Regions from separate parts of the Vibrio porteresiae DSM 19223 genome, predicted to be linked through region 2. Evidence: predicted binding sites of a transcription regulator. Region 2 holds the regulator's gene; each other region holds the start of a gene.
The links. Region 2 encodes MetJ, which represses methionine synthesis genes. Its sites were predicted from a motif close to TTAGACNTNTANANGTCTAA; they were not measured.

Region 1 (7,706 bases), 640 kb from region 2:
TCTGATGAAGAGCTTCTGAGGTCTCCTTAACCTTTCTTAAGTAACACCTCTTTTTTTGCTCTACGTCTCTCTCTTCACATTATTAGGACATAAGGTTGTTCTTACAGCCCAATTTTTATTTTAGGACGTATCGGGAGAATACATTGTGAGCGCATTTAATGTAGCGAAATTTGGCGGAACTAGCGTAGCAGACTTTGTAGCAATGAGTCGCTGTGCAGCGATTATCGAAAACAATCAAGAAACTAAACTGGTTGTGAGTAGCGCCTGTTCAGGTGTGACCAATTTACTGGTTGAACTGGCCAACGGTGTGGCTGATGCCGACGACCGTGCCGCGCTCATTAAACAAATCGCAGATATACACCATGCGATCATCGACCAACTGAGTGACCCAACTAAAGTTGAAAAACAAGTTCATGCTATTTTGGATATCATCACTAGCGCCTCTGAGGCAGCATCTTACCAATCTAGCCATAAACTGACCGATCATCTTGTGGCATGCGGCGAATTGATGTCGACCTACATCCTGACCCAAGTGATGGTTGAACGCGGTATTAATGCTGTCCGTTTTGATATTCGCGAAGTACTGCGTACCGATGACAACTTTGGTAAAGCAGAACCTCAGCTCGATGAAATTGGCTCCCTAGCCAAAGAGCTTCTTGTCCCTCTTTGTCAAAACCATGTTGTGGTAACTCAAGGCTTTATCGGATCAGATGAAGATGGCAACACGACCACATTAGGCCGAGGCGGCAGTGACTATTCAGCAGCTTTAATTGCAGAAGCAGTTCAAGCATCCGGTCTAGAGATCTGGACGGATGTCCCTGGAATTTACAGCACCGACCCACGTATTGCGCCTAATGCCCAACCTATTCCAGAAATCAGCTTTAACGAAGCATCAGAAATGGCTAACTTTGGGGCGAAGATTCTTCACCCATCGACTTTGCTACCTGCACTTCGCGATGGCATTCCAGTTTTCGTTGGCTCGTCAAAAGAACCAGAACGAGGCGGCACTTGGATTCGCCAAGAAGTAGAAAGCGCACCACCATTTCGTGCATTAGCACTGCGTAATAACCAGACTATGGTTACGCTGCATAGTGCGAAGATGTTCCAAGCTTACGGTTTCTTATCCAAAGTATTTGAAATACTGGCTAAACATAAAATTTCTGTCGACCTGATTACCACCTCAGAAATCAGTGTATCGCTAACTCTGGATAAGACTGACACCTCTGGCGGCGCTCCAGAGCTACCTCAAGCAGTTAAAGATGAATTACAAGATTTGTGTACGGTAAAAGTAGAACACAACCTGAGCTTAGTCGCATTAATCGGTAACCAAATGGAAAACCGTGGTTATGCGAAGAAAGTATTTGGTGTACTTGATGATTTCAACTTACGCATGATTTGCTATGGCGCAAGTGATCATAACCTCTGTTTCTTAGTTGACTCATCGTCAGCTAAAGAAGTGATTCAGCACCTTCACGGTGAACTGTTCGAAAAATAATAAAAAGCCAACTGGCGAACGAGAAGTAACAAGGGCCATCATTTGATGGCCCTCTTTTCTTGCTTATTTCACACTGACTCGGATTAGCCATTAATATTCGGACCCAGCCACCTTTCAGCCTCAACACGATCCCAGCCTTTACGCGCAGCATAATCTTCGAGCTGATCCTCTTGGATTTGTGCCACTGCAAAATAGCGCGACTCAGGATGAGAGAAGTACCAACCAGATACCGATGCTCCTGGGTACATGGCGTAACTTGAGGTCAATTTCATACCGATCGTTTCTTCAACCTTAAGTAGCTCCCAAATCGCCCCTTTTTCAGTATGTTCAGGACATGCGGCATATCCCGGTGCTGGACGAATCCCCTGATATTTTTCACGAATCAGATCGTCGTTCGACAGTGTCTCATCAGCCGCATATCCCCAAATATCCTTACGCATCACTTGGTGCAAATATTCTGCAAAAGCCTCTGCGAGTCGATCCGCAACCGCTTGAACCATAATCGCATTGTAATCATCGCCTTGGGCTTTAAACTGATCGGCGATTTCACGTTCATTGATACCACCAGTGACCGCAAATGCCCCAATCCAATCGGCCTTACCACTCTCTTTCGGCGCAATATAATCAGACAAACAATAGTTAGGACCTTTCGGTTTGAACGTTTGTTGCCGCAAGTGATGCAGTAAATGAGAAACATCACGACGCTCGGCATCACGGTAGACTTCAATGTCGTCACCGATGCTTGCTGCAGGGAACAAACCACAAATACCAGACGCCTTCAGCAACCCTTCACTTTCAATACGATCAAGCCACTCATTGGCATCATGGAATAGACGTTTGGCCTCTTCGCCCACTTCCTCATGCTCCAAAATCGCTGGGTACTTACCCATCAACGACCAAGTCATAAAGAATGGAGTCCAGTCGATATACTGACGTAGGGTAGCTACATCCATATTCTCAAACACATGGATTCCCGGCTTAACGGGAACTGGTGGTTCGTAATCATCCCAATCGATAGCAACTTTATTCGCACGAGCTTCAGCTAACGTCACCGGACGAGATTTAGGGGTTTTACGCGCATGTTGTTCACGCGTACGCTCATATTCAACATTGAGTTTTTCAATAAAACTTGGACGCTGCTCATCTGACAATAATGCGGTACACACACCCACCGCTCGAGAAGCATTACTGACATACACAACAGGCTGATGATAGTTCTGCTCAATCTTCACTGCCGTATGGGCTTTCGATGTTGTCGCCCCACCAATCATTAGTGGAATATCAAAACCTTGACGCTCCATCTCCTTCGCGACATGAACCATTTCATCCAAGGATGGGGTTATCAAACCAGACAAGCCAATGATGTCGACCTTCTGTTCTTTCGCGACTTTTAGAATCTGCTCACAGGGAACCATTACCCCTAGATCAATGATTTCAAAGTTATTACATTGCAACACCACACCGACAATGTTCTTACCGATATCGTGAACATCGCCTTTTACGGTTGCCATCAATATTTTGCCGTTTGATGAACCCGATTGTTTAAGCGCGTTAATAAATGGCTCTAAGTGAGCAACAGCTTGCTTCATCACTCGAGCTGATTTCACCACTTGAGGAAGGAACATTTTCCCTTCACCAAATAAATCACCGACCACGTTCATGCCATCCATCAATGGACCTTCGATCACATCAATGGGTCTAGCCGACTTCAATCGTGCTTCTTCGGTATCTTCAACGATAAACTCAGTAATACCTTTTACTAAAGCATGCTCTAAGCGCTTTTCTACTGGCCAAGTTCGCCATTCAAGAGCAGACGTATCGGCTTCTTTACCAACAGCGTTTTCACGATACTCTTCGGCAATTTCCAACAATCGTTCAGTGCCGTCATCGCGACGGTTAAGAATCACATCCTCAACCGCATCACGTAATTTTTGTGGCACGTTATCGTAAATTTCAAGCTGACCTGCATTGACGATCCCCATATCCATACCATTTTTAAAACAGTGATATAGGAACACCGCGTGAATTGCTTCACGGACATAGTTGTTACCGCGAAAAGAGAACGATACGTTAGACACACCACCGGAAATCATTGCGTAAGGCAAGTCGTGCTTAATATCAGCGACTGCATTAATGAAATCTAAAGCGTAGTTATTGTGTTCATCTATCCCTGTTGCAACAGCAAAGATATTAGGGTCAAAAATGATATCTTCTGGCGGGAACCCCACTTCATCGACCAAAATTCGGTAAGCTCGGGTACAAATTTGCAGTTTACGTTCGCGAGTATCGGCCTGACCGACTTCATCAAATGCCATGACAATGACTGCAGCGCCATAACGACGCACTAGCTTGGCATGTTCAACAAATTTTTCTTTGCCTTCTTTAAGCGAGATGGAGTTAACAATCCCTTTGCCTTGAATGCATTTTAAGCCTGCTTCGATGACCTCCCATTTAGAAGAGTCCACCATGATCGGTACTTTCGAAATTTCTGGTTCAGAAGCACATAGGTTCAAAAAACGCACCATGCAGGCTTGAGCATCTAGCATGCCTTCATCCATGTTGATATCGATGATTTGGGCACCGTTTTCAACCTGCTGACGCGCAACTTCTAGCGCTTCGTCATATTGCTCTTCTTTAATGAGGCGTTTAAAACGAGCAGAGCCAGTGACGTTGGTTCGCTCACCAACGTTAATAAATAAGGTTTCTTTAGCAATATTAAGTGGTTCAAGGCCAGATAAACGACATTCTCGGTTAATATCAGGAATAACACGAGGTGCGACACCTTCAACCGCTTTGGCGATGGCTCGAATATGCTCAGGCGTCGTACCACAGCACCCACCAACAAAGTTGAGAAATCCTGAACGAGCCCATTCAGAAATATGCTCAGCCATATCTTCTGGTGATAAATCGTATTCACCAAAGGCATTTGGTAAGCCAGCGTTAGGGTGAGCTGAGACAAAGCAATCTGAAATGCGCGACATTTCAGAAACATATTGACGTAACTCATCAGGGCCAAGAGCACAGTTTAAACCAAACGAGATAGGTGAAACGTGGCGCATGGAGTTATAAAAAGCTTCGGTTGTTTGACCCGATAATGTACGACCAGAGGCATCGGTAATCGTGCCGGAGATCATGATGGGTAAGGTCAAACCAAGCTCTTCAAATACGGTTTCGACGGCAAAAGCACACGCTTTGGCATTCAACGTATCAAAAATGGTTTCAATAAGAATCAGATCACAACCACCTTTGATAAGCGCACGCGTTGATTCTGAATACGCTTTTACTAGCTCATCAAAATGAACATTACGAAAACCAGGGTCGTTTACATCTGGTGAAATAGAACATGTGCGGTTAGTTGGACCTAAAACACCAGCGACATAGCGCGGCTTATCTGGTGTTTTAGCCGTCCATTCATCTGCAGTTTCACGGGCCAATTTAGCAGCAGCATAGTTGATCTCTTCACTGATCGACTGCATATCATAATCAGCCATCGCGATAGTGGTGGCATTGAATGTATTGGTTTCTAGAATGTCAGCACCGGCCTCCAGATACGCATCGTGAATCTCTTTAATCAACTGAGGCTGAGTTAAAACAAGTAAGTCATTATTACCCTTTAGGTCACAATGCCAATCAGCGAAACGCGCTCCACGGTAGTCTTGCTCTTCCAGCTTATAACCTTGAATCATGGTTCCCATACCGCCATCAATAAGCAGTATGCGTTGCTTTAACTGTGTTTCTATTTGTTGTTTTATATAACTACTCACAATACAACCTCATTCCTTATGATTAGCGACATCCTATCATAGTCCATCTAGAAATCTAGACGTCTAAATCAATAAAAAGGACAAATTTCACTCTCATTCATTGGTGATAAGAACAACAAAAAATGTTTGCTATTTAGCCACCATCGTCAGACAATTTCCGCTCACAATTTGTTACATCAAAGAGAAGAAAATGTCAGTCTATTACACACTCTGTTTTCTTTCTGCCGCTGCGATGCTTATTGCCTTCTTCAACAGCAAGATAGGTAAAATGCAAACAACAATAGCGATTACCGCAGGTTCCATGTTGCTTTCGTTGCTCATCTTAGTTGCAGGTCAAAATGATTGGTTTCAATTAACCAAAATCGCTCGAACTACCATGACCAGTATTAACTTCGAAGACTTCCTGCTCAAAGGCATATTAGGATTCTTGTTATTTGCTGGCGGATTAGGTATCAAACTTCCCAACCTAAAAGATCAAAAATGGGAAATCGCCGTTCTCGCCTTAGGCTCAACTCTTTTTTCAACTTTCTTCATCGGTTACGGTCTTTACGGCGCCTGTCATTTTCTAGGTATCGATCTACAACTTATTTACTGTCTTCTCTTTGGCGCATTGATTTCACCAACCGACCCAATAGCCGTATTGGCTATCGTTAAGAAACTTAACGCACCCAAACGTATTTCAACACAAATAGAAGGTGAATCACTATTCAATGATGGTTTTGGTCTAGTTATCTTCGTCACCATTTTTACTATCGCATTTGGTCAACACGCACCAACTATCGGCAGTGTAGCTGAATTATTCGTACATGAGGCATTAGGTGGCATCCTTTATGGTTTGGTTCTTGGTCTAATCTTCCATTATTTGATTTGTGCAACAGATGACCACTCTATGGAATTGTTACTAACCATAGGTGTCCCAACCGCTGGCTTTGTGTTTGCAGATATCATCCATGTGTCAGGACCGCTAGCAATGGTGGTATCAGGCATTATGATCGGTAACTGGACGCGCTTTATTGGATTCTCTAAAGAGAGTGAAGAACACTTAGATCACTTCTGGGAACTGGTCGATGAGTTTTTAAATGGCGTACTGTTCTTGCTGATCGGTATGTCGATGTTGCTATTTAAATTCCACGAAGAAGACTGGATAGTCATGGCAATCGCGATTCCATTGGTACTCTTGGGTCGTTACGTCAGTGTTGCAGTGCCTTACGTTGGGTTTAAACGTTATCGCACTTACAATCCTTGGTCTATCCGTATATTAACTTGGGGTGGATTGCGCGGAGGCTTAGCGTTGGCCATGGCATTGTCTATTCCATCAGGAATTATGGTGATTCCAGATAAGTTAATCGACGTAAAAGAACTGGTTCTAGTGATGACGTATGCAGTGGTCGTGTTCTCTATTTTGATCCAAGGATCAACGATCACACCTATGATTGAAAAAGCGAAAATTGCTGAAAAGAAAATGGAAGAGCAGCAAGAGTCAACAGCAAATGAATTAGTCAAAGACGAGCAGAATTAGATAGTATATCGCGTCTACAAACTGAAAGAAGCCTCCGAACAGGAGGCTTCTTTTTATAATAAATGAGGTTATAAAAGATCGTTTAACGCGATACCAATACCAATACGCTGAGTATGCACATCGTAATCAATTAAGCTTTCACCATAACCGTTAAAGTATTGAACGTACGCACGTAAGTTACGATGAATCGGATAGCTCCACGTTAATTGAAGAGCACCTTTATTATCTTGCTGTAAGTTATCTCGAATCAAAAACGTATAACGCTGTTGCCCTACTCCATATAGACCGACAAGCTCAAAGTGCCCCATGTAGTGGGTGATATCTGGATTATCATCTCCAGTGGCATCGGTAGGACTATCCTTGCGACTTTCAGGAATTCTCCACCACGCTGTTGCACTTAAGGCAAAATCCCCCTTATCGAACACCATAGAACCATATAAACGGTTCCAACTCCTCGAAAGTGTCCCAGAGCGTCCATTAGACTGATGGTTAGCTCCTAGAGCCCAATATGAATTAGTAAAGCCACCAATTTTCCAATCGTTGTCGAAGAGCATGAACACTTCAGGTTCATGTACGGTTTCTCGAAACGGGGCTGAATCATCTTTATTATAAACTTGCCACCATGACTGGTTGGTATACGCAAAATATAGGTCACCGCCACCGACAAGATCGATAGCTAGTGGCATCTTAAAAGATATCTGAAATTTAGCCTCGAACTTTTCTAGATCATCAGCATATTCATCATCTTCACGGAACGGTTTGTCATTAGGATGAGGATTGTAAGTGATAGGTAACAAATAGTTAGCCTTGTGAGGCATGATAACAAAAGGGTTATCCTGAACCTTCTTCTCATCCTGCACTCTCTCGTCAACCAAAGACTCATCATTTGATTTCACGTCAGTAGATGCTGTTTCAGCATAAGCTACAT
Region 2 (7,706 bases):
CTTACCGCAAAGTGCTAAAGCAATGCGCTTATGAGCTTGGAATAATTGGGTATGAAGACCTATCACGAGTGAGTTGAGATCGGTTTGACGTAGAACAGCTACCAAACTTAACCCTGAATCGGTTTCTGAGATGAACTCAACGGGTTCACCTTTGATTTGTTGATAGAAACCAAAGCAATGGTTGGCGTTAATCGATGCCCCAGCGCCGACCGCCGCAACTAGGCAATAACCCTCTTTGAGTCTCAGTTCAGCTTCAATAGCGCTATCTTGCAGATAAGCTAAAGCACCAGTAACGATTTCACTTGTGTAAGCCAGACGCAACAGGAATTGATCCGCTTGCGCTTCGAAAGCTAATGGTTCCAATTGAACGCGTTTGAGACGTTCTAACACTTCATTTTTGATGCGATCAAATGGATGATTTTGCGAAAAAGTCAGCTCAATTAGCATCACATCATCAAGCGAGGTGATGATTTTGGCCCCACGCCCAGAAGCTAAGATACGTTCAATGCGAGTTGAGCCAGCTTCTGGTTGATAGCTACAGCGTAAGTGCAGTTCGGTAGTGCTCTGGGCGACCGGTTGCAATGTACGACTGTGTAACACAGGAGCTGCAAGGCGAGCCAATTCATTGGCTTCATCGAGACGAAGCAGTGGTAATAAGCAGGCATCGGAGACGATTCGTGGGTCAGCGCTGTAGACCCCAGCAACGTCACTCCAGATAGTCACTTTCGCCACATCCGACAGGGCACCGATAATGGTTGCTGAATAGTCAGAACCATTACGTCCGAGCAACACAGTATCGCCCGCGTTATTTTGCGCCATGAAGCCGGTAATGATGAGACGCTGTTGAGCGTGCTGAGTCAATACCGTTTGCAACAATGGGTATGATGCTGCGCGATCGACTTCTGGTTGCGTTCCTGATTCTGCGCGTAGGAAAGTTCGCGCATCAATCGCCATCGCAGGCATGCGATGCTGATTCAATAGGGCAGCAAGAAGGCGAGACGACCACACTTCACCATGTCCTAGAATAGCAGCTCGTTGAGCGACGCTAATAGGGGCAGCGATTTCTCCCAGATCGCTAATTTCTGCTGCAAGCTGAGTGAGCAGAGTATCCGCTTGTTCACCTTCTAAGAGTCCGGTGATAAGGTCAGCTTGATACTGACGCAGTGACTGTAATGTTTCGTGAGCCACACGGCCGTCTTTACTCAATGCATCAACAAAGGTAATCAGACGGTTTGTGGTTTTCCCTGCCGCAGAGACAACGACTAAGTCGTTGTCCTTGGAATATTCCTTCAATATATGAGCAACGCGCTGATAACACTCAGCGTTCGCCAGGCTACTACCACCAAATTTATGCAACTGGCGTTGTGTAGTCATTAACGAATCTCCTTAGCTTTGCTAAAGGCTTGGTCTAAATCGGCGATCAAGTCTTCCGCATCTTCCAAACCCACTGAAACGCGCAGTAACAGTTGAGAAACACCCGCTTCAGCCAGTGCTTTTTCACCCATAGCGCGGTGAGTCATGGTCGCAGGGTGACAGATAAGGCTTTCTACACCACCTAAAGATTCGGCAAGCGAGAACAGTTGTAGTGAGCTCACGAAGACTTTAAGTTGTTCGTAGCTGCCATTTAGCTCAAAACTTAGCATAGAACCAAAGCCCGACTGCTGTTTCTTCGCAATATCGTGACCTGGGTGGTTTGGTAGGCTAGGGTGGTAGACAACTTTGACCAATTCTTGAGTTAGAAGGTAAGCAAGAATCTGTTTTGAGCTCTCTTCGTGTTGACGCATACGTGCAGGAAGAGTGCGCAGACCACGCAGAGTCATGTAGCTATCAAATGGTGTACCGGTCGCACCAATACAGTTGCCCCACCATGCAATTTTTTCAGCGTGTTCTTTCTCTTTACTGATGACTACGCCACCGATGACATCTGAGTGACCATTGATGTATTTGGTGGTTGAGTGGATAACAAAATCAGCACCAAGAGTCAGAGGTTTTTGATAAACAGGAGTCAGGAATGTGTTATCAACGGCAACTAGAGCACCAATAGCATGGGCTTGTTCACATACCTTAGCAATATCAACTACGCGGACTAATGGGTTAGATGGAGTTTCTAGCAAAATTAATTTTGGTTTTTGTGCAAGTGCTTTAGCAAACTCAGCTTCGTTAGATTGATCGACAAACAACACTTTGAAATCGCCTTTTTGTGAGCGAGTGTTGAAGAGGCGATACGTACCACCGTAGCAGTCATGAGGAGCAATAATAAGGTCTTGTGGACCAATTAGTGCAGAGACCCAAAGGTTCAGAGCGGATGTACCGCAGTTTGTAATGGTTGCACCAACGCCACACTCTAGATCAGACAGCGCTTGTTCAAGCAAGTTACGGTTAGGGTTACCAGAGCGGGTGTAGTCATATTTTGGCACTTCACCAAACGCAGGAAAACCATAGTTGGTTGAGAGGTAAATGGGTGGAACAACAGCATGATATTGAGTGTCTGATTCAATACCGGTACGAACCGCAATGGTCGCTGGTTTGCGCGTGGTCATAAGTGTTTCCTTTCCTGTGTGACTCTGAATTTTGGGCATCCATTGTAGCCCCGACAAAATGTCTCTGGGACTGATGAGTGATGCATAACATCACACTTTACTTATCAAAAAAGAAGACGTCAACACTTCTAGACGTCTATATGTCTTTGCTTATGGCAGTAAATCCCGCTAAAATTGGGGTCTTTGATATTCCTTACCGAAATAATTTTAACGAAGGTGCGCAATGGCAGACTGGAACGGCGAATATATCAGCCCTTATGCAGAGCATGGCAAGAAGAGTGAGTTAGTAAAAAAGATTACAGTTTCTATTCCTCTTAAAGTACTTAAAGTACTGACTGATGAACGTACTCGTCGCCAAATTAATAACTTACGACATGCAACCAACAGTGAGTTGCTGTGTGAGGCCTTTTTACACGCGTACACAGGTCAACCTCTGCCAACGGATGAAGACCTACGTAAAGACCGCCCAGATGATATTCCTGTTGAAGCGAAAGAGCTGATGACCGCGATGGGCATCGAGTTTGAAGCTTACGACGACTAATCCTCACGGCAAACTTAATGCCGTTGGTTAAGCGGTGGTTGCACATTCACACCGCTAGTTGGGTTACATCGCACCGTTTCAGCATGAACGAGATCCAAACAAAAAGCCCCTGCCATTGAGGTCAGGGGCTTTTTATATTTCACCTAATTGCGGTGATGAATAACAGAATTAGTTATCCATGTAACCATCAGGTAGTGCAATGCGCGCTACACCTGAATCCACAGCCGCTTGAGCCACTGCTTTTGCTACGCGAGGTAGTAGGCGTGGGTCCATTGGTTTTGGAATGATGTAGTGTGGGCCAAAGCTCAGTTCTTCAACACCTGCTGCTTTCAACACTTCTTCAGGTACTGCTTCTTTAGCAATAGAGCGGATCGCTTCTACTGCAGCCAGTTTCATCTCGATGTTGATCTCTTTAGCGCGTACGTCTAAAGCACCGCGGAAGATGAATGGGAAGCACAATACGTTGTTAACTTGGTTAGGGTAGTCACTGCGGCCTGTACCCATGATCAAATCTTGACGAGCACTGTGTGCTAGCTCTGGAGTGATCTCTGGATCTGGGTTTGAACACGCAAAGACGACAGGCTTATCAGCCATCAGTTTGATTTGCTCTTCAGTCATCAGGTTAGGACCTGATACACCTAGGAATAGATCAGCACCTTCAATCGCATCGGTTAGAGTGCGTTTGTCTGTGTTGTTGGCAAAGCGTTGTTTGTAAACGTTCAGATCGTCACGTTGAGTGCTGATCACGCCATTACGGTCCAACATATAGATGTTTTCACGTTGCGCGCCACATTGAATCAGCAGTTCCATACATGCACATGCTGCTGCACCAGCGCCTAGGCAGACGATAGTACACTCTTCAATTTTCTTACCTTGCAGTTCGATAGCGTTTAGCATGCCGGCTGCAGTTACGATAGCAGTACCGTGTTGGTCATCGTGGAATACTGGGATGTCGCAAAGTTCAATAAGGCGACGTTCGATTTCAAAACACTCAGGTGCTTTGATGTCTTCTAGGTTGATACCGCCGAAAGTATCTGCGATTGCCGCTACAGTGTTAACGAATTCGTCGACAGTATTGTGTTTTACTTCGATATCGATTGAGTCGATGCCAGCAAAACGTTTAAACAGAAGTGCTTTGCCTTCCATTACAGGTTTTGATGCAAGAGGGCCTAGGTTACCAAGACCAAGAATCGCTGTACCGTTAGAGATAACGGCAACAGTGTTACCTTTACCTGTGTATTTGTAAGCGTTTGCTGGATCTTTTGCGATTTCGCGTACTGGCTCTGCAACACCTGGGCTGTATGCCAATGCTAAGTCTTGAGCCGAATCCGCAGGCTTGGTCAGAGCGATAGCAATCTTCCCTGCTGTAGGGATCGCATGGTAATCAAGAGCCTTCTGGCGGAACTGTTCTTCTTTTGTCAGTTCTTTTTTATTGTCGTCGGACATGGGCTGTTCTCAGTTATTGATTGTAGAAAAGCCGACCATTCTAAAGCAGGATTTTGCTGCTGCATAGTTAGTTACTTGGGGAAAAGTGGTTATTTTTTGTCAAAACTGATCTGATAAGACCAGATAAAATAAAGCAAAGGTTTGCGCGGGTAACAGAAAATACTTTCTTATAATTTCTGCTTATGACTGATAATAAAAAGTGAGTATGAGTGCATTTTTATGCATATAAAAAAGGACGCATTCGCGTCCTTTTTTTGTACAACTATAAAGCAGAAATTATTTCTTGCTTGATAGAGTACCGAAACGTTTGTTGAAGCGATCAACACGACCACCGGTATCAACGATACGTTGTTTACCAGTGTAGAATGGGTGACATTTGTCACATACGTCTAGGTGAAGAGAGTCTTGACCTAGAGTAGATTTGAAAACGAAAGTGTTGCCGCAAGAGCAGTTAGCAGTCACTTCTTTGTATTCTGGGTGGATACCAGCTTTCATGGGATAACCTCAATTTGGGGCCGTGTCGCTATTCGAATCTATTTGCCGAACACCACACGTATAGTTAATAGTAATTTACAAGATACGTTGCTTAAGACATCGCCATCTTGTAAGGCGCGATATGATAAAGAATCATTAGTCTGGGATCAACTGCTTTTGCCGCAAATTTCACCATATAGAAAACGATTAAATGTCCTATCGTGGCTCAATATCGGTAATCTCTAATGAAGTCTTAGATATAGAGTCGAATTTGTCTCTTTCATCCAGTAGACTGTGGGCTGATATTTGGTTTTTGACGATAAATTATGCGCCCTTCCATTGCCCGTGTTGCTCTGCCTGTTCCGTTAGATAAACAATTTGATTATCTGGTACCTGCGCACCTGTTTCCTATTATTGGCGGGCGTGTTTCGGTTCCTTTTGGGCGGCAGAAACTGATTGGTATTGTGACAGCGTTGGTGAGCGAATCCGATTTTCCGCTGACACAGCTTAAAGAAATTCTCGCGGTTTTGGATAACCAGCCGGTTTGGCCAGATAACCTCTATGCACTACTGCAATGGTGTAGTCAGTTTTACCAACATCCCCTCGGAGATACGTTAGCTAACGCGATGCCCAGTGCATTACGTAAAGGTAATAATGCGGATTTTGCAAGTGTACGTGAATGGGTAATGACTGAAGCTGGCCGCAACCAACTGATGGTAGGTTTGGATAAACGTGCTGTCCAGCAAGTCCGTGTCATGTATCGTCTAGAAAATGGTGCTGTTTCTCATCAACAGTTACTCAGCGAAGATTTTTCATCGACCACTCTGAAAGCACTTGAGCAAAAAGGCTGGGTGGAAATGCGTGAAAACCAGCCCAAAGTGCTCGCTTGGCCAAAAGAGATTGAAGCGCAAGTGGATAAACCGCGCTTGAATCAAGAGCAGGCGATTGCGATTGCTACGGTCAATAGTGAACAAGGTTATGCGTGTTATCTCCTACAAGGAGTGACGGGGTCGGGGAAGACCGAAGTCTACTTGAATATGATTAAGCCGGTATTGGAACGGGGTCAGCAAGCCTTAGTTTTGGTGCCGGAGATTGGTTTAACTCCCCAAACCATCAACCGTTTTCGCCGTCGTTTCAATGTGCCTATTGAAGTAATGCACTCTGGTCTTAATGATACTGAACGCCTTAATGCGTGGTTAAGTGCGCGTGATAAAGTGGCGGGCATTGTGATTGGTACTCGTTCTGCACTATTAACGCCGTTTGCCGATTTAGGCATCATCATTGTTGATGAAGAGCACGATGCTTCCTATAAGCAGCAAGACAGTTTGCGTTATCACGCACGTGATGTGGCGGTGATGCGTGCTGCAAAAGAGAATATTCCTATTGTGTTGGGGTCGGCAACGCCTGCACTAGAAACCTTACATAATGCGTTAACTGGCAAATATCACCATTTACAATTAACGCAAAGAGCCGGAGTATCGGTTCCCACCATCAATCATGTGTTGGATGTAAAAGGCCAATATTTGGAAAGTGGTTTGTCCGCTGCTCTTATCGCACAGATGCGCCGCCATCTTGAAGATGGTAATCAGGTGTTGCTGTTTTTGAACCGTCGCGGTTTTTCTCCAGCATTGATGTGCCATGAATGTGGTTGGATTGCGGAGTGTCAACGCTGTGATGCGTATTACACCTATCATCAAAACAGCAGCGAAATGCGTTGCCACCATTGTGGTTCTCAGCGTCCGGTTGTTCATCATTGTCAGAGCTGCGGCTCAACACATTTAGTGACGGTTGGGGTAGGTACAGAGCAGTTGGAGAAACAGCTCGCAGAACTCTTTCCTGAATTTAAAGCGATTCGTATTGACCGTGACAGCACAAGGCGCAAAGGCAGCCTGGAGAATGCGCTGCAGGCGATTAAAAAGGGCGAATACCAAATTTTGATTGGCACCCAAATGTTAGCAAAGGGGCATCATTTCCCTGATGTCACTATGGTGGCTCTACTGGATGTTGATGGCTCTTTGTATAGTAGCGATTTTCGTGCCGCGGAGCGTTTTGCTCAGCTCTTTATTCAAGTGGCGGGGCGAGCAGGACGAGCAAGTAAACCTGGTGAAGTGTATTTGCAAACTCACCATCCAGAACACAGTTTATTACAAGCGCTCATCACTAAGGATTACAACTCTTTTGCTCAGACAGCATTAGCGGAGCGAAAAATAGCGATGTTACCGCCATACAGTTACTTGACCTTGATGCGCGCTGAAGCGAATCAATCGCAAACGGTGGAGGACTTTTTACGCCAAGTTCGTCACACTTTAGAAAGTCACCCATTATTTAATCAAGAATGTTTGGTTTTAGGACCAACACCAGCGCCATTGGCAAAACGGGCTGGAAAATTCCGTTGGCAGCTATTAATTCAGGCTCAGTCTCGATCTTTGATGCAAAAATTATTGACCAGTGCCCGACCAGCTATCAGTATGCTGCCCCTCTCAAGCAAAGTGAGATGGTCTTTGGATATTGAACCTCAAGATCTTTCATGAAATATCAAGATTATTTGCTAGGCTTAAAGAGGTAAATGTAATTAAACGTGATGGGTTTCACGCTAGTGATGTAAAATTTGTTAATCTAAGCGTAACCAACTCACCATTAAATGAATAGACTTACCGAGTCAACTGTTCACTGACTTCGCTTCGAAGCGGTGATTTTAGAGCCCA
Region 3 (7,706 bases), 1.3 Mb from region 2:
ATTCTGGTGGCCTTTGTCTTTCAATCTCAACTCACTGATGTCACTCTGTCGCTGCGGCGAATCAATCTTCGTCTTTGGTGAATTTGTCTTCGCTGAAGTTATCCAGATCGTACGGTGTTTGTTGGTAAACGCAGTAGTTAAGCCAGTTAGCAAACAGCAGATGACCATGGCTACGCCAGCTGGCGTGAGGCTGGTTTTCTGGGTTGTTATCTGGGTAGTAGTTCACTGGCATTGCTGGATCTAGCCCCTCTTTTACATCACGAATGTATTCATTGTGTAAGGTAAAAGCATCGTATTCTGGGTGACCTGTGACAAACACATTACGTTTATCTTTGGTGGAAGCCAGATACACACCTGCAACTTTAGAGGTCGCAAGAATGTCGAGATCGGTATGCTCGGCTAAATACTCCACATCAAAATCGGCGTAACGTGAGTGCGGCGCAAGGAAAGTATCATCAAAACCACGCAGTAATGGGTGGAACTGTTGACGAATTTCATGCTGATAAACACCAGAAAGTTTCTCTTCGCGGGTGCGTTTTGGCAAGTTGTAGATCAACTTCAGTGCCGCTTGAGCAGCCCAACACACGTAAAGAGTGGATGTCACATGACTTTTCGCCCAATCCATAATGCGTTTGAGGTGATCCCAATAGACAACATCTTCAAACTGAACCAAACCCAAAGGCGCACCAGTGATGATCAAGCCATCGAAGTTGCGTTTTTCCACCAGTTCAAATTGACGATAGAAGGCGTTGAGGTGCTCTTCTGGCGTATTTTTGCTTGGACGATCGTCAATACGCAGCAGCTCAATGTCGATTTGCAAAGGTGAATTGGACAGAAGACGTAAGAATTGAGTCTCTGTCTCTATCTTTTTCGGCATAAGATTTAAGATCAACACTTTGAGTGGTCGAATTTCCTGAGTGGAAGCACGAGACTCAGGCATCACAAAGATGTTCTCATGTCGTAACACATCTCTAGCCGGTAATTGATCAGGTATCTTAATAGGCACAGCTTTCTCCCTAAGCGATATTTATGGACGTCTATACATCTAGACTTATAACCTAACTGCTGAATGATGTCGAGAGCAAAATGCGTAGGCATTAAAAATAAGTTACGCTAAAAAAGAGAAAACAGTAAACTTCTTTCTCGCCTTAAGCTGAGTCGGCTTAGTGGTTGGTTTCTTAGGTTTTAATATTGATAACAAAGAGTTAAATAAGTATGTCACTGAACATTACCTTGATTCGAGGTTTACCTGGCTCGGGAAAGTCGACCCTCGCCAAAACTTTACCCGGTGTTCATTTGGAAGCGGACATGTTCTTTGTTAATCAACACGGTGACTATCATTTTCGCCCTGAACTGATTGGTCAAGCGCATGATTGGTGTCAGGCTCAAAGTGAGTACTGGCTATCGGAAGGGCACAATATCGTGGTATCAAATACCTTTGTGCGCCAATGGGAAATGGCGTTTTATCGCAAGTTGGCGAGAAAATACCAAGCCAAATTAACCATCATGGTGTGCCGAGAACAGTATGGCAATGTCCATGGTGTGGACGATAAAACCATCGCTAAAATGAAAAAACAGTGGCAAGAACATCCAAGGGTAAATTCGGCCAAATAGTTTGTTTGCTTGAGCAAGTTTTACCGTTTGTTAGATACTTAGCCTTCTTATCTCTGTTGTCTCTCTAATCTAAAATAGAGTCCGAATGGCATGTTGAGTGCGTTGGTACGTTACCCACGCTAGTACGCCCCAAACCACGGTGAGTAGCCACAAATGAGTCCATTGCGTCGCCACTTGGGGCCAACTTGCGCCCATTTGATTTAACGCTAAAAAACCTTGAATTGCCGGAGTGCTGGGAAACAGGCTCACCAGGGCCGTGAGCGGCTTGGGTAAACTCTCCACTGGCCAGATAAATCCTGCCGAAAAGACCAGCGGCATTGAACTGACCAATACCAATAAGGTCACGTACTCTCGTTTGGGCGTTGCAGCGCCAAGCACCATGCCGATAAATACTGAGCAGAGTAAAAATGGCAAAAGTAAGGTCATCAATTGCACCGGGTTGGCTAAGGTATTGACGCCATGAAAATGAAAACTGCCACCAAAATAGTAAGCGCTGAGCACATAGTAGACCGCTACTAACACGATAGACCGCGTAAGCAATATCTTCCACGTTGGTTCTGACCAACAATAACGGTTTGATCGGTAATCTGTTTTTTGTGTCCCTCCGATAAGCCCTGCTGCCATCACTAAGGTTTGCTGCAAAATCAGCACAAAAACGGCAGGGACAACATAATCGACATACCCCATGCGCGCGTTAAAGGTCGGTTTTAAATTCGATAACGTTGGCGCGTAACCCGATTGTGCTTGCACTAAAGCCTGCCCTTTGGCCAGTAATCGCGTGACTTTAGCCTGTGCAGATAAAGTGCCAGAGGCTTTAGCAAGCCCTTCCGCTATGGTGCCATAGACAAGAAAATACGAGGCATCGCCCGCGTAGGAGAGGGTCGGACGACTGCCTAACATCAAATCACGGTAAAAATGTTCGGGGATCACCAAAAAACCAGTAATGCGTTGTGCTAGAAACGCTTGCTTGGCGTCAGCGATGGTTTCCATGCGCGTCATCACCGCAAGTTGTGGTGTGGCGTCCACCATTCGTTCTAATTGATAACTGATGGCGCTCCTATCAAGATTGACCACAGCAATCGGCTGCTTCAGCGGTATTTGATGCGCGTAGGGTAGCGGATAAAGATAGGAGTAAAAAAACACGCCACCGAAGACGGTTAATACCACCACAGCGTTACGAGTGAGGGCTCGCCATTCTTGCATCAAAACACTTAACATGAGTGATCCTCCGCAGCCCTAGACGATGGGGTTAAACGCCTCGGCGCTAGCCAGAGAACCGCAGCCAATGGAATGGTATACCACAGCAAATTCAGCATGGTGGGCAGAGATTCCCAAGAAGATAGACCGTAGTTGACTTGTTGAATTTGTACTTCAATGTAGTGGCTAATCGGCAAAATATCGCGCCATAGCGTAGCGAGTGTGCCCATATTGGTGGCAGGGAAAGTCACCCCCATAAAAGCGAAACTAGGGGCGGTGTAGGCTGCTGCAAAACTTAGGCTTCGCGCTGCATCAAGGGTAATGAGATAAAACAGAATTCCCATTACGACACAGGCTGCGATGGTGAGCCACTGCGCCGCGAGGATCGCGATAAGATGTCCATGATTTGGCCATCCAAGTAAGCAATAAAACCAATAGAGATACCCCATTCCTTGGAGCGCAAACCACGGCAGATAAGGTGTGATGACTCTTAGCAGTTGAGTAAGCGGTGCCTGTTGCCACTGCACTTCATCTTGCGTCTGCTGGTGGTTGTTCGCCAACACCATGATCACACTCGCCACAATAATAATCTGCCACAGCGCTGGGATAATGCCTGAGAGCAAAAACTGCGCGTAGTTCATATTTAAGTTAAATAGCGGGGTCATTTGCGTTTGAATGGGAACCGCATTAGCAAGGGCTCCAAGTGTGGTTTGCTGACCACGAGATAAGGTTTTGACCAAGTCGACCTTGGCATTGAAAGAGGCTTGCACGGTCGCTACCGCAGAATTCACTAATCGCCCAGTTAAAATGTATTGGCTGTTATAAAAGGTGGTCACCGTGGGTTGATGACCCAGAGTTAGGTCGCGATCAAAGCGATAGGGGATAACGATGTACGCGTAAATTTTACTCTGGATCAGATCATCACTGGCTTGATCAACAGAGGCATAATAGCGCGTGACGGCGAGTGTCGATGTGGCATCGACATCGCGAATCAAGCTTCTTGATAACGTGCTGTGGGAGAGATCGACCACACCTATTGGTAAATCTCGCACTATCGCCGCAGAGAAAATCCACCACAAAAACGCAGCCAGCAGCAGAGGTAACCAAATTACGCTCCACTGTAGCCATCGGTTATCTTGAATAGATCGCCACTGCTGTTGCCACATAGTCAAAGTGTCTCTTTAGATTTAAGGGGTCAATGTTACCGCTATGCTCATCCCCATGCGCAAAGCGCTGCTTGGTTCAACGGGGCGGGCTTCCACTTCAAACGTTCGTAAATCAAAACCTTGGGTCGCATCCGTCGAACGCCATGTGGCAAAATCGCCCATCACGGCGATGTGTGTCACTTTAAAGTCGAGGCTTTTCTGTAATGCTGGAACATAGGCTTTAATAGTCGCGCCTTTGGCAAAGTGGCGAAGATAGTCTTCACGCACATTAAAAACGGCCCAAGTGTCTTGGGTGTCAATCACGGTCACAACGGGAAATCCTTGCGGAGCTAACTCACCACTGTGCAGTAAGACTTGTGAGACTTCACCGTTAAACCAGCTATTGATCTTGGTGTCGGCTGCATAAGCTTCCACTTCAGCCACGGCTCCTGCGGCCGCTTTGGCTTTCTCAGTGGCCGCTTGAATGGTCTCTTTACGCGCGCCTTCTTTGGCTAATTCAAACATCTGCTCGGCAGCACTTTCGGTGTACTTAGCCGCTTGCCATTGAGTTTGGGCTTCATCGCGTTTTTGCTCTGAAACCACGCCATCTTTATAGAGGTTGTTAACGCGTAGATAAGTTTTTTCTGCAAGCTCTGCAGCCGCTTTGGCTTTTAACCATTGGTCTTTGGCCGCTTGAACTTGTTGTTCCCGTGCGCCATTTTTGGCTTCACTTTCCAACGCACCAGCGGCTTTTTGCCCGGCGATGGCTTGTTCTAATTTGGCTTCGATTTCAGGGCTGTGAATTGTAAAGACTAACTGGCCTTTTTCGAGTTGATCGCCTTTACGTACAAAAACTTGGTCAATTCGCCCCGCGACTTTGGAGGAGATACTGTATTGCTGCGATTCAATTTGCCCCTGTAAACGAATGGGTTGCGGTTGATAGGCGAGGTAGAAGCTGTACGCTATCCATCCGATGATGCCGAGGGCTATCAGGCCAATCAACGACAATTTCAGTGATTTCATACAATCTCCTTAAGGATGAGTTAGCGCTGGCGATGAGGCGCTAAGGAAAATGGCATTGTGATGATAGTGTTCAAACGAATTCATTTCGCTGCTTAACGCCAACAAACGGGTTAGGGCAATCAAATAGTTAAACCCCGCCACTGACTGCTGAGTGCGAATACTGGCTTGATAAAGTTCGGCATCAACCACATCAACCGATGTGGATAAACCTTGGCTAAAGGCAGTTTCACGCAGGCGCAAATTCTCTTTGGCTAACGCTAAACTCGAATCCAGACCTTGGACTTCTTCTAAAGCTTGCTCAGCCTCAAGATACGTTTTCTGCACTAAGACGGATAAGTCTTGGCGAGCTTGCGCACGAAGATAACGCACTTGGGTCATGGCGCTGCTGGCAGCTTGCAATTGTTCACCTCGGCCGGTGTTTTCCGTCAGCGGAATGCTTACGCCAATCCCGACCATCCAATCGGGTTGCAATTGACTGGCGATGGTATCTTCTTCGTTAAGCTTGTAGTTGCCGTAAAGATAGACTTGCGGGAAGTATTTACCTTTCTCCGCTTTGGCTAAGCTCTTTGCTTGCTGCTCTTTGGCATCCAAAATAGCCAGCCCTGGATAGGTTTGCTGAGTCTGCTCATCAAACGCACTCATCGGCGGCAGGGTTGAGTTGATAAATAGGGTGCCACTTGGTTCAACAAGCGTGTTTTGACCAAGAATTTTGGTTAAAGCGTTTTGGGCGATATCAAGATTTTTGTGAGCCTTGTTTAAATCGACCACCGCTTTGTCTAATGACACATCGGCTTGAAGACGTTCGACATGGGCAATTTGCCCTTGCTGCTCCAATTTAACCGCATTATCGCGGTGCGTTGTAAGTCCTTTCACTACGGCTTGACGAGTTTGAACCACTTCTTTAGCCAGTACCACACTGAAATAGTATTTGGCCAAATCTTCATAGCGGGCGAGCATTTCCATTTTAAAATGCGCCGTTGCTTCTTGCTCTTTACCCAACGCTCCTTCCTGCGCTGCCGTAATTCGACCACCGGTAAAAATAGGCCAAATGGCGCGCACCGAAGAGGTGATGACATCTTGCTCACTGATGGTGGTGGAAAAACCCGAAAGGCTACTGACATCTAGATTGAGTCCCGCCAATATCGCGGCTAGAGAGGCAGAGATATCCGATTTAGTATTACTAAAAATTTGCTTACCAGAGAGCGTGATATCGTCATCTAAATGAGTGTAATTAGCACCGATCGAAATTTGTGGTAAATCGAGGCTGGACGTCGCTTCGGTTAAATGGCGGTAACGATCCACATTGGCTCGTTCAGCGGCTAAAGAGTTATTATCGCGTTGGAGCAGGTCCCACGCTTGGACAAAAGAGATAGGAGCGGCGTTAACCGGTAGAACAGAACAAAACGAACACCACAGTAAGGCACGAACAGTTTTGAGCATGGAAATTCCAATCAGATTTCGTTTAGAGTTAATACTCTACATTTTCCCTCTTCATGTCTTTGAGTTTCCTCTCGTTTTACGATGACAGCGTAAAGGTGATTTCCCTATACGAGATGACCGCGCAGCGTTCGTTTACTCATGAGGGTTAGAAGGGCAGTAATGTTCGGCACGCCATTCCAAATCCTCGGTTCCTAACATAGTAAACAGCACGTCCTTACCGGACATTTGAGGAAAGGAAAGCATGACATGAACGTTATCGTGAGCTTCCGAATCAACTTCGTAAGCGCGCACACATGTAAAGGTAGACTGTAAATGATGAAACAGCATATTGCGGTTTAAACAGATCCCTAAATCGTCACGTCTCATGGCCATCCTCCTTTGTGTTGGTGTGTTCTTTGACTGCGAACGTCGATACTTCCTTGTTCTGTTTTTAAGTATAGAAGTTAACTGAGTATTGGAATGAAAATCTTTGTGAACCCTGCCATACAAAATAGAGTGAAAAATTTGCTATTTTCAGCTTCCGAACTACGCCCACAAAGGCAGTGCAACCATGAGCATTGTGTGTGTTGACCTAATGAAATGGGGGTAAATAGTGAAGTGAAACTCAATTGATAGAGCTATCGCTAGACGATAATTGAATCAGCATCTAAAGTTGATCTCATGCTTGGAGCATCACAGAGTCGTGGTAACGGATTAACCGAGAGTGGTAAAAAGTCATTAATTTATCTGTCTTATTAAAGTTTTAGCGAGTTTGGCCGCCATAGTAAGGGATAAAATAATGGAAAAAGAGTGCCTTAGGGTGACGTTAAACTGTTCTGGAGTGAGTGAGCCACCAACGTCGCGTCGTTTTCATACAGAGAATCTGCCACATGCTAGGGTGTGTCAGAGCTGGACGACTGGGTTGTGGCATCGATCATTCATTTGTGGGTAACAGAATGACGTTAGCATTTGGCAATCTGGAAAGAGACAAATTTGATGAGCCTAAAATATTTACGGCTAAATCATTGATAAAATTAAGACGCTTATATTAACAGATTGCGGTATAGTGGGCTGCTCGACATGGAAGCGCTCTAGTGCAAGACGAGCACAGACTGTGATTTATCGGCGTGAAGTCGAAAGCGTAGCAAGATACATTCATCCCGGGACGATGTGATAATTATGAGTAAAGCAAGCAGTTCAATCTTACTAGAAAGCGGCACCAATGAGCTTGAGATCATTGAGTTCCATTTAGAAAAGGTGTTACCAAACGGTAAGACGAAAACCTGTTACTACGGCATTAACGTTGCT
Region 4 (7,706 bases), 990 kb from region 2:
GCTTCATCGTTTACCCACTGATGATTCAATTCTTCACCAAAACTTCTGCTCGTACTTTCATTAAAGCAATGAAAAAACCACAAGCTGTGGCACTGTCGACTGCCTCTTCTATGGCAACACTACCAGTGAACATGGACACTTGTGAAAATGAGCTAGGTGTGCGCAACTCAACTGCATCATTCGTGCTGCCATTGGGAGCAACCATCAACATGTCAGGTAACGCGATTTACTACGGTTTAGTCGCTATCTTCTTTGCTCAGCTATTCCATATTGACCTAGGTATTGGTGCATACGCAGCGATCGTTGTGACAGCAACACTAGGCGCAGTAGGTCAAGCGGGTGTACCTGGACCATCATTCCTTGTTGTAGCGGTATTACTTGCAGCTGGTATTCCAATTGAAGGTCTACCACTACTGTTCGCTCTTGACCGTATCTTCGACATGATTCGTACCGCACTAAACATCACTGGTGATGCGGCTTGTGCGTTGATCGTTGATGCAATGATCAAAGAGGAAGATGCAGTAAAGTCAGAAGAAGCGCTAAATAGCCAAGAAGCGTAATCTGGACGACACTCAATCTTGATGAAAAGCCACTCTTCGGAGTGGCTTTTTTATTCCAAATTGCACCATTAATGCGACGTTAGTGAACTATTTTGTTTCCAAATGTCTATAAGAGTTTTGCAACTGGCCGTATTTGGTTAGACTGTCACTAGTGTTTAGACTGGATGTATACCTAAATGAAACAATTGCTCGACTTTATTCCTCTGATTATCTTCTTTGCTCTGTTCAAGTTTTACGATATTTACGTCGCGACAGGCGCATTGATTGTGGCAACCGCAGCTCAAATCGGCATTACGTACCTAGTCTACAAAAAACTTGAAAAAATACAGCTCATTACCTTTGCTTTGGTCGCGGTATTTGGTGGCATGACTATCGTGTTACACGATGCTGACTTCATCAAATGGAAAGTGACTATCCTTTACGTTGTGTTTGCTTTAGGTCTAACGATTAGCCATCTCATGGGGCGCTCAGCCATCAAAAGCATGCTAGGGAAAGAGTTAGTCTTACCTGAAGCTGTATGGGCAAAAATCAACTGGGCGTGGGTATTCTTCTTTGTCGCCTGTGCCATCATCAACATCTATGTGGCGTATCGTCTCCCGTTGGATGTTTGGGTGAACTTTAAAGTGTTCGGCCTGTTAGTTGCGACCTTTGTTTACACCCTGCTAACGGGTATTTACATTTATAAACATATGCCTAAAGAACAGAAAGATTCTCAACAATAAGCGTCATTTACACCGCATTTAACGGATGATTCACGACATTTATTTTTGTTATAATCCAAGCTCTTGTCAGCGACCGGCGGGTCGCTGTTTTCTTTTTTGCGGATGATAAAATGACTCAAGAAGTGAATTCACCTAAAGGCCAATTACTACTTCGCACTCTGGCTATGCCGGCTGACACCAACGCAAATGGTGATATTTTTGGCGGATGGATTATGTCTCAGCTCGATTTGGCTGGGGGTATTCTAGCGAAAGAAATTTCAGCAGGCCGTATCGTTACCGTTTCGGTTTCTAGTATTACGTTTCAAAAGCCAGTGAAAGTCGGTGATGTAGTGTGTTGTTACGGTGAATGTGTGAAGATTGGACGCACGTCAATGACCATCAACCTTGAACTATGGGTGAAACCGGTAAAAGAAGATGGCGTACATGACCGTTTCCAAGTCTGTGGGGCGACTTTCCACTACGTGGCAATTGACGCCAATGGACGACCTCGTGCAATAAACGTCGGCAGCTGATCACACTTATTGGCATTAGATGGTTGGAATACGGTTAACTTTCAGTACATTAACCATTGTAATGGAACCGAACTCTCTGACATGACTCTTAAACAAGCGTAAAGTAGAGTAAAGTTCCATCGACGATGTGACTTAGCCTATGGACTTAGCTATAAGGAAAGCGATATGTGGTATGTAATCTTCTCACAAGATGTAGACAACTCTTTGGAAAAACGCATGAGCGTTCGACCACAGCACTTAGCCAGACTACAAGACCTACAAGATGAAGGTCGTCTGCTAACTGCAGGACCAATGCCTGCCATTGATTCTGATAACCCAGGCGAAGCCGGTTTCACAGGGTCAACCGTCATTGCCGAGTTCTCTTCTCTCGAAGCAGCAAAAACTTGGGCAGATGCGGATCCATACGTCGCAGCAGGCGTCTATGCTAACGTTATTGTAAAACCATTTAAAAAAGTATTTTAGTATGAAAATAAGCACTTGGGGTGTGATTGCACTCAGTGGCGTGCTGTTGGCGGGTTGTAGCTCCAACAGTGAACGAGAAAAAACACTTGAAATGATTGCAACGAACCGTGCCGCTTTACTCGCCTCGGAATTGCCGTTGGAATACGGTCCTTTACATATCATGCGTGCGAATGCCAAAGGCTCCACCATTGAAATGATGATGGTCTACAACAACTCGGCGCCCAATGCCAAGTCCACTCAAGAAGTGCTCACTAACAGTGAAAAAGCGTTTTGCAACAACACCACGATCATGGAAAACCTCACTACAGGGATAAGCTATCGTATTAAGATGCGCGACAGTCGTGGCACTTTGTTAGTCGATCAGCTGATCACTCAAGAGACCTGTGACAAACAGAAAAAGTCAAAATAGCGTCTCGTTTTTCATGCTAAAGGCCATCCAACGGATGGCCTTTTTGTTGTCACTTAACTCAGTCGTCGCTAAGTCATCATGCCTGTTACTGCGCAAATTCCTGACGTAGCGCTTTGGCTGCTAACACCATGTTAGTCAGCGACGCTTCAACTTCCGCCCAGTTGCGCGTTTTTAGGCCACAATCGGGGTTAACCCATAAGCGCTCTACCGGAATTTTTGTTGCTGCAGTACGAATTAACTCTTCAATCCAACCCTGTGCAGGAATGTTTGGCGAGTGAATATCGTAAACGCCAGGACCAATTTCATTGGGGTAGTGAAACTCTTCAAACGCTTTAAGTAACTCCATATTTGAACGTGACGTCTCGATAGTAATCACGTCGGCATCCATCGCCGCCACCGATTCAATGATCTCATTAAATTCGCTGTAACACATATGGGTATGAATCTGTGTTTCTGATTTTGCACTGCTCGCTGCAATACGAAATGCTTCAACTGCCCAATCAAGATACGCTTGGTGATCACGCCGCTTAAGCGGTAAGCCTTCACGAATCGCAGGTTCATCAATTTGGATAATGTGAATTCCAGCCGCCTGCAAATCATGTACTTCATCACGTAGTGCCAATGCTAATTGCTGTGTGATCGCCTTACGGCTGATGTCTTCACGCGGGAATGTCCAACATAAAATGGTCACCGGGCCGGTTAACATCCCTTTCATCTGCTTTTGCGTCAAAGATTGCGCGTAAGTCGACCATTCCACTGTGATTGGCTGTTCTCGTTCAATATCAGCCACCACTATCGCAGGTTTGACACAACGCGATCCGTAACTCTGCACCCAACCAAACTCTGTGGTTTGAAAACCTGACAGATGTTCAGCAAAGTACTCTACCATGTCATTACGCTCTGGCTCCCCGTGCACCAAAACATCCAAACCTAACGCTTCCTGTCGCTGAACTGCATCGGCAATCTGCTCTTTAATTGCTGCCACATAATCCGCTTTGGCTAATCTTCCCTGACGAAATGCACTACGTAAGGCGCGAATTTCCGCCGTTTGCGGGAACGAACCAATGGTCGTTGTAGGCAGTAATGGCAGATTCAACACTTCATGTTGATGATGGGCACGCGCTTGATAAGGTTCAGAGCGCTGACTCAATGCTGGCGTTATTTGTTCAACGCGATCTTGAACGTGAGGTTTATTGACATGCAGTGCCGACTGGCGAGCAATGATCGGTTGGCTATATGTGTCACAGGCAAGAATGGCCGCAGGATCGTTATCCAGAGCTTTACCTAACAGCACCACTTCCGCTACTTTCTGTTTGGCAAAGGCAAACCAACTCTGTACTTCAGGCGTTAACTTTGTCTCAGCATCAAGGTTAACGGGACTATGCAACAACGAGCAAGAACTGGCTATCCAGAGACGCTCTCCCAATTGCTGTTTTACTGGTTCTAACCGTTCAATCCATTCACTGAGGTTGGCTCGCCATACGTTACGACCATTAATCACCCCAACCGACAGCACCCAATCTTCTGGTAATAGATTGACCACCTCATTCAATTGCTCTGGCGCTGAAGCAAGGTCAACATGCAAACCATCAACAGGCAGCGTAACTATCTTGCTCAGTACGTGTGACACAGAATCAAAATAGGTAGTCAGTAACAGTTTCACTTCGCTTTGGAGCGTCTGATACGCCAGTGCAAATGACTCAAGCCACGGACTCTCAAGTTCAAGAGCCAAAATAGGTTCATCGATTTGCACCCAAGTGACACCTTGCGCAGCAAGCTTTGCGAGAATGTCTTGATAAGCGGCCAGCACACGCGGCAACAATGAGAGACGGTCAAATCCTTCTTCAATTTCTTTCCCAAGATAGAGATAACTCACCGGCCCAAGTAAGACAGGTTTGACTTGATGGCCCTGCTGTAGCGCTTGATTGATTTCCTCAAATAGCTGCGGCCAACTGACTTGAAACTGATCGTTTGCGCCAAACTCTGGAACGATGTAATGATAGTTAGTGTTAAACCATTTAGTCATATCTGACGCTGCATGTCCTTGGCAACCACACTGCTGTTGCGATTGACCTCGTGCAACGTTAAATAGCGTGTCCAATTCCAGAGCACTTTGTTCCTGCACACTGTGGCCCGAATGACGATGGCGCGCTGGTACATGCCCTAACAGCAATGACGTGGTAAGAACATGGTCATACCAAGCAAAGTCGCCTGCTGTAACAAACTCAAGACCAGCCTCCTTTTGCAACGCCCAGTTTTGCGTGCGAAGGTCACTTCCCAATGCCTGCAACTGAACTTGATCGATTTCGCCTCGCCAATATTTCTCTAATCCAAATTTCAGTTCACGTTGTTCGCCAATGCGTGGGTAACCCAAAATGTGTGTTGTTGTCGCCATCATCTCTTCCTTCTAAATTATGTGGAGCCGACATTGAATGAATGCAAATTCAGATGTCTAGATGGCTAAACTATCTAACTGGCACGTTATTTTCGCAAGCGTCGAATATTCAACTTGTTTATTAAAAATTTTCATGTAGTTTAAGTTGATATTGATAAACTTACACATCCACTAACCATTTGGACATCTAGACGTTTACAAGTCCAAAGATAAAGTGATAAGTTACGCGCACTCCGTAACGGAACAAAAAGCACATGCAACGCTCAGGGCACACAGTTAAGTAAGGATTTTTAATGATTGAGCTCAAACACTTACGAACATTGATTTCACTTCGCGATACGGGTTCGTTGACCTCGACTGCCACAGCGCAGCATCTTACTCAGTCAGCCCTTTCTCATCAGATCAAAGACTTGGAGTCACGTATTGGTGGCCAACTCTTTCTGCGTAAAACTCGCCCAGTAAAATTCACCTCTGAGGGTGAGATTCTGTTGGCTTTAGCTGATGAAATTTTGCCACGTCTTGCTCGAGCAGAAAATGAATTGGCCAGCCTCAAAGAGGATGTGAATGGTCGCTTACACATGGCGATTGAGTGTCACTCCTGCTTCCAATGGCTCATGCCAGCGCTGCGTGAATATCAGGTGGCGTGGCCAACGGTCACACTCGATTTTTCTTCAGGCTTTGGTTTTGAACCGCTGCCAGCTCTACTCGCTGGCGAGCTGGATCTTGTGATCACGTCAGATATTTTGCCGCGTTCAGAAGTGCATTACGAGCCGCTGTTTGACTTTGAGATGCGCCTGATTACTGCGACAAATCACCCGCTTGCCAATAAAGAGCGTATTGAGCCACAAGATCTCGCCGATCAAACCATGTTGAGCTACCCAGTACAAAAGCAGCGTTTGGATGTGGTAAAACATTTCCTCAATCCAGCAGGAGTTGAACCGGCACGCTGGAAACAGGCCGATAACACTCTGATGTTAGTGCAAATGGTTTCTGCTGGACTTGGGGTTGCAGCATTGCCTAACTGGGCAATCAGTGAATTTTCTCGCCAAGGATTGATCACCAGTAAGCCACTGGGTAACGGCTTGTGGCGACGTCTGTTTGCCGCCACTCGCCATAGTGAAAAGGATAAACGCTATCTCCAAGCCTTCTTTGCTACGGCTCGTTCACAATGTAAAAGCCATCTTGAAGGCATAAAAATAGCTTAAGTCTAACGGAATTGGTTAGTAAGCGGGTCATATTCAAAGCCCGCAGCTTCAAGCTTTTGTTCCAAGTGACTTTGATCGATTTCATAGGTCATCACTAAATCATCCAAACTGTGGCACTCTAGCCGCAGTTTTTCATTAATGATGCCAAGTAAGATATGGGTGTCAAAACGCTGCACATTACTGAGATCCATTGTCAGTCTCCTTATAGCGATCTTATCCATCGTCGAAAGTAAGAGATCACTTAAAGCGTAGTCAGCAATAGAGAGAAGCGCAGTATCACACGTGAAAAATGTGATACTGCGAAAAATGAAGTGTCGTTGTGGTTAAAGTAAGTAGAGACCTTCAAATCCGGTCATAGCGATCAAGATCAGAATTTGAGTTACCGCTAACTGGATTTTTGCCACGCTCTTATTGGTAAAGATGTGCCAACACCAAGTGATGATCGCCAGCACCAGCAGTGCCAAATAGGTTAATACGCCTTGAGTCAACGCGCCTAATGCACTCTCGCTCAACTGGTATCCATACGGAACTAAACAGAGCACCATCAGCATGGTGCCAACAATGCCTACCACTGGCAGAATCCGGTTAAACGCTTGCAGACGTGATCGCGCCAGCGTCATCAAGAGATGCGCCAAGACACTACCCGAGACAGCTAGACTGATAAAATGCGCTACGCCAGCCCAAAGATGGGGATATAAGAAAGATTGCCACAGCAGCGCAAGCACCGCGAGCACGTTCGTCACATGCATTGCCCACAACGGGCCTTCATCGCGGGTTTTCTTGGTTTGCACCTGCGAACAGAAAAACAGAATCCCTGCGCCAAGTACAATAAAAATAAGATGGTTGAAAGCGGTCGCTAACCACAAAATACCAACCACTGGCAGCACTTTATGTACACGGCCACGCTGTCCAGGGCAGATTTCACCTTTAACCATGATGAGCGTTAGAACGAGCTGCGCACCCAATAGCATAGGCGGCAACATTGCAAGTAATGAATGAAGCATAATCATCGAGACAAGAAGAGTAACAGGGCGCAGATAATAGCAAACTATTCATTTATCCCCAAATCACTTCACCATTGGGTATATAGTTTAATGCAAACAGAATGGGACTTACTGACTGCCTATCGTCACGTCCTTGAGTCAATGAAAACCATCTCCAATGACGAACTGACTGTGGCTAGAAAGCAGTTTTGGAACTCGCTAAACCACGACTTGGATTTTGATGATGCATGGAGTGAAGTGCTACTTGTCGCCTTAGAGAACCACTATTCGTTAAAAGAGTTGCCTCTCTATGAGCAGATAATTAACCCCGATTTCAGATAATAATTGCTGCACTCATGATTTAGAGCAGCGAGCAAAGCAATTGTTTGGTAACCATAGTCAGCATTTTTACTCCTATTTGTTTCCGGAATCAGATCATTAGAACCGTTTCTTAGTAA

Region 1: a site for MetJ is predicted at 5,307-5,326, ahead of metH (methionine synthase). Genes of this name have one in related genera too.
Region 3: a site for MetJ is predicted at 1,030-1,049, ahead of metA (homoserine O-acetyltransferase MetA). Genes of this name have one in related genera too.
Region 4: a site for MetJ is predicted at 5,240-5,259, ahead of metE (5-methyltetrahydropteroyltriglutamate--homocysteine S-methyltransferase). Genes of this name have one in related genera too.

The regions. Positions count from the first base shown of each region.
Region 1 covers NZ_AP024895.1:382,678-390,383, reverse strand. Annotated here, with positions in the region: lysine riboswitch at 1-23, shown strand, start outside; gene lysC (lysine-sensitive aspartokinase 3) at 146-1,495, shown strand; gene metH (methionine synthase) at 1,579-5,259, opposite strand; gene OCV11_RS01795 (cation:proton antiporter) at 5,450-6,778, shown strand; gene OCV11_RS01790 (phospholipase A) at 6,847-7,706, opposite strand, start outside.
Region 2 covers NZ_AP024895.1:3,366,762-3,374,467, reverse strand. Annotated here, with positions in the region: gene OCV11_RS15440 (bifunctional aspartate kinase/homoserine dehydrogenase II) at 1-1,374, opposite strand, end outside; gene OCV11_RS15435 (O-succinylhomoserine (thiol)-lyase) at 1,374-2,540, opposite strand; gene metJ (met regulon transcriptional regulator MetJ) at 2,764-3,081, shown strand; gene OCV11_RS15425 (malic enzyme-like NAD(P)-binding protein) at 3,250-4,527, opposite strand; gene rpmE (50S ribosomal protein L31) at 4,804-5,022, opposite strand; gene priA (primosomal protein N') at 5,328-7,532, shown strand.
Region 3 covers NZ_AP024895.1:2,090,561-2,098,266, reverse strand. Annotated here, with positions in the region: gene metA (homoserine O-acetyltransferase MetA) at 62-1,006, opposite strand; gene OCV11_RS09430 (ATP-binding protein) at 1,216-1,614, shown strand; gene OCV11_RS09425 (ABC transporter permease) at 1,684-2,832, opposite strand; gene OCV11_RS09420 (ABC transporter permease) at 2,826-3,977, opposite strand; gene OCV11_RS09415 (HlyD family secretion protein) at 3,999-4,979, opposite strand; gene OCV11_RS09410 (TolC family protein) at 4,989-6,419, opposite strand; gene OCV11_RS09405 (hypothetical protein) at 6,552-6,785, opposite strand; gene OCV11_RS09400 (chemotaxis protein CheV) at 7,578-7,706, shown strand, end outside.
Region 4 covers NZ_AP024895.1:2,374,167-2,381,872, forward strand. Annotated here, with positions in the region: gene OCV11_RS10885 (dicarboxylate/amino acid:cation symporter) at 1-560, shown strand, start outside; gene OCV11_RS10890 (septation protein A) at 737-1,282, shown strand; gene yciA (acyl-CoA thioester hydrolase YciA) at 1,393-1,794, shown strand; gene OCV11_RS10900 (YciI family protein) at 1,960-2,256, shown strand; gene OCV11_RS10905 (GspS/AspS pilotin family protein) at 2,258-2,665, shown strand; gene metE (5-methyltetrahydropteroyltriglutamate--homocysteine S-methyltransferase) at 2,751-5,060, opposite strand; gene metR (HTH-type transcriptional regulator MetR) at 5,354-6,265, shown strand; gene OCV11_RS10920 (DUF4250 domain-containing protein) at 6,268-6,456, opposite strand; gene OCV11_RS10925 (hypothetical protein) at 6,589-7,269, opposite strand; gene OCV11_RS10930 (hypothetical protein) at 7,360-7,590, shown strand.